One region of the Actinomadura sp. NPDC000600 genome, then DNA from elsewhere that is predicted to be linked to it. Evidence: predicted binding sites of a transcription regulator. Region 1 holds the regulator's gene; the other holds the start of a gene.
The links. Region 1 encodes HrcA, which represses chaperone genes, less so after heat shock. Its sites were predicted from a motif close to TTGGCACTCTCNNNNNGAGAGTGCCAA; they were not measured.

Region 1 (4,412 bases):
CGCTGAAGCGCGTCCGTCCCGGCGAGGAAGACCGGCGGGCTCATCCGAGCCGCCCGCGGCGCGCGGGCGCCCGGTCAGCTGAACACATCGCTGCTCCCCACGAGGCCGTCCCCCGCACCCGGTTCCGATCCGCTCGTACGGGGGCCTGCCGCCATGCTCTTAGTCGCCGCGGCGGCCTTCCTGGTAGGCCGCCGCCACCGCGCTTCAGTGCTGGTTGAAGACGTCCTTGAGACGGGAGAACACGCCGCGCTGCCCGGGGGCGAACCTGCCGGGCGGGCGCTCCTCGCCGCGCAGCACCGCGAGCCGCCGCAGCAGCTCCTCCTGCTCCTCGTCGAGCCGGTTCGGCGTCTCCACGTTGACGTGGATCATCAGATCGCCGCGGCCGCTCTCGTTGAGATGCCGGACGCCCCGGTTGTAGAGCGTGATGACCTGCCCCGACTGCGTGCCGGGCTTGATGTCGACGCTCTCGGCCGCGTCCAGCGTCTCGATCGTGACGCTGGTGCCGAGCGCCGCCGCCGTCATCGGGATCTCGACCGTGCAGTGCAGGTCGTCGCCCTCGCGCTCGAAGATGGGGTGCGGCTTCTCGACGATCTCCAGGAACAGGTCGCCGGGCGGGCCGCCGCCCGGGCCGACCTCGCCCTCGCCGGCGAGCTGGATGTGGATGCCGTTCTCCACCCCGGCCGGGATCTTCACCTTGACGGTGCGGCGGGTCCGGACCCGGCCGTCGCCGGAGCACTCGGTGCACGGGTTGCGGATCACCGAGCCGAAGCCGCCGCACGCCGGGCACGGCCGGGCCGTCATGACCTGGCCGAGGAACGAGCGCTGGACCTGCTGGACCTCGCCGCGGCCGTGGCACGTCTCGCAGGTCTCCGGGTGGGTGCCGGGCGCGCAGCCCGACCCCTCGCAGGTCGTGCAGGCGACCGCGGTGTCGATGGAGAGCTCCCGCGTCGTGCCGAACGCGGTCTCGGCGAGGTCGAGCTCGACCCGCAGCGTCGCGTTGCGGCCGCGCCGCGCGCGCGAGCGCGGGCCCCGCGAGGTCGCGGTGCCGAAGAAGGCGTCCATGATGTCGCTGAACGGGAACCCGGCGCCGCCGAACCCGCCGGCGCCCGCGCCCCCGGCGGACGCGAAGGGGTCCGCGCCGAGGTCGTACATCTCGCGCTTCTTGGGGTCGGAGAGCACCTCGTAGGCCTGGGTGATCTCCTTGAACCGCTCCTGGGTCTCCGGATCCGGGTTGACGTCCGGGTGGAGCTCCCGCGCGAGCCGGCGGTAGGCCTTCTTGACCTCGTCGGCGCTGGCGTCCCGCCGGACGCCCAGGGTCGCGTAGTAGTCGTTCGCCACTTACGACCCCGCCAGGATCTGTCCCACGTAGCGTGCCACTGCCCGTACCGCTCCCATCGTGCTGGGGTAATCCATGCGTGTCGGCCCGAGCACTCCCAGCCGGGCCAGAGTGAGGTCGCCCACCCCGTAGTCGGCGGCGACGACCGAGGTCGACTTCAGCCCCTGGTCGGGGTTCTCGGTGCCGATCCGCACCGTAACTGTAGAGGAGTCGCCGGTCTCGCCGAGCAACCGCATGAGGACCACCTGCTCCTCCAGCGCCACCAGGACGTCCCGCAGGCTCTGCGAGAAGTCCACGGCGGCGAGGTTGGCCGCCCCGGCGAAGACGATCTTCTCCTCGTGCTTCTCGACGAGCGTCTCCAGCAGCACCGACAGCACCGCCGCCGCCACCGGCCGGTCGTCCGGGCCCACCTTGTCGGGCAGGTCCGCCACCGCGGCCGGGACCTCGCCGAAGCCGAGCCCGTCCAGGCACGTGTTGAGCAACGCCCGCAGGTGCCCGATCGATTCCTCGGAGATCGGCCCCGTCTCGATGACGCGCTGCTCCACCCGCCCGGTGTTGGTGATCAGGACGAGCAGCAGCCGCCCCTCCGCCACCGGGACCAGTTCCACGTGCCGCACCGCCGAGCGGGTCAGCGACGGGTACTGCACCACCGCGACCTGCCGGGTCAGCTGCGCGAGCAGCCGCACCGTGCGGCCCACGACGTCGTCGAGGTCGTACGCCCCGGACAGGAACGTCTCGATGGCGCGGCGCTCGGCGACCGACAGCGGCTTGATCGTGGAAAGCCGGTCGACGAACAGCCGGTAGCCCTTGTCGGTGGGGACCCGCCCGGCGCTGGTGTGGGGCTGGGCGATGTAGCCCTGCTCCTCCAGCACCGCCATGTCGTTGCGGATGGTCGCGGGCGAGACGCCGAGGTTGTGCCGGTCGGCCAGCGCCTTGGACCCCACCGGTTCGTTGGTGGAGACGTAGTCCTCGACGATGGCGCGCAGGACCGCTAGTTTCCGGTCGTCCAGCACGTGGTCACCTCCTTCGTCCGGCCGGGCCGTGCTCCTGGCACTCCTTGCTTTCGAGTGCCAAGTCTACGGCCCGGAAGGCTCGGCTGGAGCGCCCCCGCACTCTCCGCATGGCTGCGTGATCCTATCCGGCCCCGGAACGGACGCCACGCCGAGGAAAGCGGGCCGCCCGGGCACGCGCCTCCCGGCGGGTTAATGTGCGGACCTGTGCGGAGTAAGAAGTACGGAAACGACGTGCTGGCGGGCGACTGGCGCAGGCCGCGCAAGGGGCAGATCCCGGAGGTGCCCGCCGAGCCGGGCCTCGTCGCCGAGGACCCCGACAGCGGTTTCTGCGGCGCCGTGGTCGGCTGCGACAAGTTCGGGGTCACCCTGGAGGACCGGTTCGGCAAGCGCCGGGTCTTCCCGCTGACCAAGTCCGGGTTCCTCATCGACGGCAAGCCCGTCACCCTCGTCCGGCCGAGCGCCGCGCCGAGGGGCCCGGCGCGGTCCGCCTCCGGCTCGATCGCCGTCCAGGGCCTGCGGGCGCAGGTCGCCAAGGAGAGCCGCATCTACGTGGAGGGCGTCCACGACGCCGAGTTGGTCGAGAAGATCTGGGGCCACGACCTGCGCGTCGAGGGCGTCGTCGTCGAGTACCTCGAAGGCGTCGACGACCTGCCCGCCATCGTCGAGGAGTTCGAACCCGGCGAGGACCGGCGCCTCGGCGTCCTGGTCGACCATCTCGTGGAGGGCTCCAAGGAGTCCCGGATCGCCGGCCAGGTCACCTCGCCGTACGTCCTCGTCACCGGCCACCCCTTCATCGACATCTGGGAGGCCGTCAAGCCCGCGGCCGTAGGCATCCGCGCCTGGCCGCGCATCCCCCGAGGCATCCCCTGGAAGGAGGGCGTGGTCGCCGAACTCGGCTGGGGCGACGACACGGGCGCCGCCTGGAAACGCATCCTCAACTCGGTGAACACCTACACCGACCTGGAACCAGCCCTACTAGGCCGCGTAGAAGAACTGATCGACTTTGTTACTGTGTAGACCCAGGGGGGCGACCCCCTGGAACCCCCGTCACGACGCAGGCGATCCTCACGCCGCCGTTGCGGCCTGTCGTGCCCGTGACGACGTGTGAGGCGTCGCTGCGGTCGCCTGCGTCGGCGGGCATGCGCGTTGCGCTCGCTGCACTCGCTCCACGCGCCTGCCCGCACTGTGTCTTCCCAGGGGGGCGACCCCCTGGGCTAGCACAGCGCTCGGACTACTGCGTCGGCTAGGAGGCGGCCCTTGAGGGTGAGGACGGCTCGCCCCTGCTCGTAGGGAGCGGGTTCGATCAGGCCCTCGTCTATCAGGCTGCGGGCGGCTTCGTCGTCCAGGAGGTTGGTAGGGCAGCCCTGGGCCAGGCGCAGTTCGAGCATGACGCGTTCGATGTGCCGGTCTTCGTCGGTGAGGATCTCCCGGGCGTGGGCGGGGGTGGTGCCCTCGGCGAGGCGGGCGGCGTAGGCGGCGGGGTGCTTGACGTTCCACCAGCGGGTTCCGCCGACGTGGCTGTGGGCGCCCGGGCCGACGCCCCACCAGTCGGCGCCCGTCCAGTAGAGCATGTTGTGCCGGCAGGCGGCGCGTGGGTCGGCGGCCCAGTTGGAGATCTCGTACCAGTGCAGGCCGTGGGCGCTGAGCAGCTCGTCGGCGATCAGGTAGCGGTCGGCCATGGCGTCGTCGTCGGGCGCGGTCAGTTCGCCGCGCCTCACCTGCGCCGCGAGGCGGGTGCCCTCTTCGACGATGAGCGCGTAGGCGGACACGTGGTCGGGCTCCGCCGCCAAGGCCGCTTCCAGGGAGCCCCTCCAGTCGTCGTCCGTCTCCCCTGGCGTCCCGTAGATGAGGTCGAGGTTGATGTGCTCGAAGCCCGCCTTGCGGGTCCACTCGACGACCTGCGGGACGCGTCCGGGCGTATGCGCGCGTTCCAGGACGGCGAGGACGTGCTCGCGCGCACTCTGCATGCCGTACGAGACGCGCGTGAACCCGGCCTCGCGGAGCTTGCCGATGTACGCCTCGTCCACCGACTCGGGGTTGGCCTCGGTGGTGACCTCCGCCCC
Region 2 (4,412 bases), on a different contig from region 1:
AGTTGTTGCGCGGCACGTCCACCTCGACCGTGCCGATGTGCGTCCCGCCGTCGTCGTAGACGACGTAGCGGCGGCCCACCCTTTCGGTGACGAACGAACCGACCCGCTCCCCGTCCGGCCGGAGGACCTCGGTGTACTCCCGGCCGGCCTGCTTGTCCACGACGTACAGCGGTTCGCCGTCGGGCGTCGTCAGCAGGACGGCCCGGGCGTCGAGGTTCGACTTGCCGGGGAACAGGCCGCGCATGACCGCCGAGTCGCCGTGGTCCTCGGTCGGCGCCGCGATGGCGAGGACGGTCCCGTCGCCGTCCAGCACCTTGTACCGCGACTTGGCGAACGGTCCCCTGCGAGGCTGTTCGACCCTGAGCACCGGGGAGCTGAACACTTCGCTCACGCGTTCTCCTGCCTCATCGGCCGCATCGGCGACCGCCCTCACTGTTCACCTTGCCGGCGTGCCCGCACCCTCCGCGGCATGCCTTCCAAGCGGCGATCCTGCCAACGGCAGGCCCCCAGGGGAAGCACTTTCCGCGCCCGGCCAGGCCCAGCGCACCCGCCGCCCCGCGTTCCCGGCCCACTGACCTGCGGCGGTGCGGACAAGGTGACCGTCTGAGGAACATTCTTCTTTCGCCCCGGCGGCACCCGGCCATCGCCGCGGACATCCACGCCGGGATCTCCACCCTCCCGATGGCGTCCACCCCGCCCGGCTTCGGCCCCATGGCACGCCAAAAGGGGCGGTCCCCGAAGGAACCGCCCCTTTCACTCACACCCGCAGGCGCGACGTGAGGACCCGATCAGAAGTCCATGCCGCCGGCGTCGGGCATGCCGCCCGCCGGGGCCGGGTTCTTCTCGGGCTTCTCGGCGATGACGGCCTCGGTGGTCAGGAACAGCGCGGCGATCGACGAGGCGTTCTGCAGCGCGGACCGGGTCACCTTGGCCGGGTCGAGGATGCCCGACTCGAACATGTTGACGTACTCGCCGGTGGCGGCGTTCAGGCCCTCGCCCGGGGTCAGGTTGCGGACCCGCTCCACCACGACGCCGCCCTCGAGGCCGGCGTTGACGGCGATCTGCTTCAGCGGCTCCTCGAGAGCGCGCTTGACGATGTTCGCACCGGTGGCCTCGTCGCCCGACAGCTCCAGCTTGTCGAACGCCTTGGTGCCGGCCTGCAGCAGCGCCACGCCACCGCCGGGGACGATGCCCTCCTCGACCGCGGCCTTGGCGTTGCGGACGGCGTCCTCGATGCGGTGCTTGCGCTCCTTGAGCTCGACCTCCGTCGCGGCGCCGGCCTTGATGACCGCGACACCGCCCGCGAGCTTGGCCAGGCGCTCCTGGAGCTTCTCGCGGTCGTAGTCGGAGTCGGTGTTGTCGATCTCGGTACGGATCTGGTTGACCCGGCCCGCGATCTCGTTGGCGTCACCGGCGCCGTCCACGATGGTGGTCTCGTCCTTGGTGATGACGACCTTGCGGGCGCGGCCCAGCATCTCGGTCGTGGTGTTCTCGAGCTTGAGACCCACGTCCTCGCTGATGACCTGGCCGCCGGTCAGCGTGGCGATGTCACCCAGCATGGCCTTGCGGCGGTCGCCGAAGCCCGGCGCCTTCACGGCGACGGACTTGAAGATGCCGCGGATCTTGTTGACGACCAGGGTGGCCAGGGCCTCGCCCTCGACGTCCTCCGCGATGATCAGCAGCGGCTTGCCGGACTGCATGACGCCCTCGAGGACGGGCAGCAGGTCCTTGTTGGCCGACGCCTTGCCCTGAACGATCAGGATGTACGGGTCCTCGAGGACCGCCTCCATCCGCTCGGGGTCGGTCACGAAGTAGTGCGAGATGTAGCCCTTGTCGAAGCGCATGCCCTCGGTCAGCTCGAGCTCCAGACCGAAGGTCTGGCTCTCCTCGACCGTGATGACGCCTTCCTTGCCGACCTTGTCCATCGCCTCGGCGATCATCTCGCCGATCTGCGGGTCACCCGCGGAGATGGACGCCGTGGAGGCGATCTGCTCCTTGGTCTCCACGTCCTTGGCGAGCTTGGACAGCTCCTCGCTCACCCGCTCGACCGCGGCCTCGATGCCCCGCTTCAGCGACATCGGGTTCGCGCCGGCGGCCACGTTGCGCAGACCCTCGCGCACCAGCGCCTGGGCCAGCACGGTGGCGGTGGTGGTGCCGTCACCCGCGACGTCGTCGGTCTTCTTGGCTACTTCCTTGACGAGCTCCGCGCCGATCTTCTCCCACGCGTCCTCGAGCTCGATCTCCTTGGCGATCGACACGCCGTCGTTGGTGATGGTGGGGGCGCCCCACTTCTTCTCCAGCACGACGTTGCGGCCCTTGGGACCAAGGGTCACCTTCACGGCGTCGGCGAGCTGGTTCATGCCGCGCTCGAGACCGCGGCGGGCCTCCTCGTCGAACGCGATCATCTTTGCAGCCATAGGCTCCAGTCCTCCCGGAACAAGGTGGCTTAGACGGATCGAGCCGACGCCCGCGACGGACGGCCCCGCCGACGACTTCCATTCCGCCGCCGGCCTGAGGCCTCATCGCCCCGACCCATGACTGTGTGAAGTTGTCACTCTCCACAGCAGAGTGCCAATGTTTGTTTAGCACTCTACCCCGTCGAGTGCAAGCGCCACACATCCTCGCCCGAAGGTGTCACCCCGGCGTCCCGAACCCGCCCTGACCAGCGGTGGGACCGCGGGCGCGCGTCCGTCACCCGTGCAGGTCGCGGCACTCCTCACGATGGCCGTCATGCCGAGGATCAGCGCGGGAGCCGCAGGCTCCTGGCCTGTCACTCGACCGTGGCACTGCCGAGGGCCGCGTGCCGGGGAGCAGCGGCGTCAGCGCGCACTCAGGAGCGGGGCAGCGGCAACCAACGTCTCACTGATCGGTGAGGCCGCCGCGAGCGCGGCCGAACCGGGGCGCCAGGAAATGACCACTTCGGGTGCCGTGGCCGAACGGTGGCGCCGCTCTGGTCGACGGCGGCCGAGGGGGCCATTTAATCGGAGAAAATGCGTGCGGACGATTTTAGGAGGACCTTGCCCGTTGCGTCCGCTGATGCCGTTCCGGGGGAATGCGGCGGCGTTTGCGGCGGCCCGATCGCCTGTGCTTGCCGCGGCCCAGCGGGCCGCTTTCGTGGAGTTCGGCGCGCGGCGAGGATTTTCTTCTCGGCCCAGGCGAAGGGCCGCCGCAAACGGTCCGGACATGGGTGGCCGCTCCGGCTTCGATGCGTGACCGGGCCGGAGCGGCCGTGGTGCTTCGGGTGCTCTCGCAGGAATCGCGGTCCGCTACTTGGCGGACTCCTGCTCGGGGCCCGCCACCGCGTTGATCACGGTGTTGCGCTTACCGCCGTGGATGTGGCTGTTGATGTCGCCGGTCATCGTCGCGCTGTTCCCGGCGAAGACCAGCGAGTGGGGCGACTTGGTGAGGTTGGTGAACACCGCGTCGCCGGAGCCGTTCTCACCCACGAGGACGTGGCCGTTCTGACCGACGGCCGCCTTCTCGGCCGCGTGGATGTCCACCGACCGGGGCTCCGGCCTGTCGGCCCGCCGCTGCGCCATCTGCGGAGCGGCGTCGGCCTGCTGCTGCTCCGGAGCGTTCTGCTGGGCCTCCTGCTCAGGCGCGGCCTGCTGCGCGTCCTGCTGCGGGGCGGCCTGCTGGGCGTCCTGCTCGGGCGCGGCCTGCTGCGCGTCCTGCTGCTGCGCGGCCATCTCCGCGTCCTGCTGCGGGGCGGCCTGCTGCGCGTCCTGCTCAGGCGCGGCCTGCTGGGCGTCCTGCTCGGGCGCGGCCTGCTGCGCGTCCTGCTGCTGCGCGGCCTGCTGGGCGTCCTGCTCCGGAGCGGCCTGCAGCGACTCCTGCTGCGGAGCCGCCTCCTGCTGCGGAGCGGCCTGCTGCTGCGGAGCCGCCTGCTGCTGCGGGGCGGCCTCCTCGTGCTCGGCGGCCTTGGCCAGGGCGACCTTGGTCGCCTCCTCCTCGGCGCCCTCGACGCCGGTGACGGCCGTGTTGTGCTTCCCGCCGTGGAGCTTCGTGGTGATGTCACCGGTCTTCACCGGCTTGTTCCCGATCGCCGTCGCGGCCTTGGGAGACCGGATGATGTCGGTGTACATCAGGTCGCCCGGACCGTGCTCACTGACGTACGTGGGGCCGTTGTGCCCGAGGTACGCCTTCTCCACGGAGTAGAAGTTGATGTCGGCCATGGCCGAGGGAGCCGCGAGGACGGCCGCCCCCATCGTTATCCCGGTCACGGCCATCGTGCGCAAAATGCGCTTCATGCCTTTCCTCACTCTCGTATGCCGATCGGCGCCCCAGGGAGCGCCACTCCGGGAACAATCTTCCAGGGCGTGACCAGCGAGAAAACCAAGTGCCGGAGAGGCGATGATCAAGATCCGAGACGGGAATCCGACGCTCGCTAAAGCTTGATCCATGCGCGTTTA

Region 2: groL (chaperonin GroEL) is a predicted target of HrcA. The motif match lies at 2,549-2,575, and genes of this name have one in related genera.

What each region holds. Positions count from the first base shown of each region.
Region 1 is NZ_JBEUPD010000021.1:95,890-100,301, forward strand. Features, by position in the region: gene ABWI07_RS27750 (16S rRNA (uracil(1498)-N(3))-methyltransferase) at 1-44, opposite strand, end outside; gene dnaJ (molecular chaperone DnaJ) at 205-1,338, opposite strand; gene hrcA (heat-inducible transcriptional repressor HrcA) at 1,339-2,349, opposite strand; gene ABWI07_RS27765 (DUF3097 domain-containing protein) at 2,554-3,366, shown strand; gene hemW (radical SAM family heme chaperone HemW) at 3,564-4,412, opposite strand, start outside.
Region 2 is NZ_JBEUPD010000011.1:1,871-6,282, forward strand. Features, by position in the region: gene ABWI07_RS17675 (phospholipid scramblase-related protein) at 1-391, opposite strand, end outside; gene groL (chaperonin GroEL) at 789-2,417, opposite strand; gene ABWI07_RS17685 (hypothetical protein) at 3,267-4,250, opposite strand.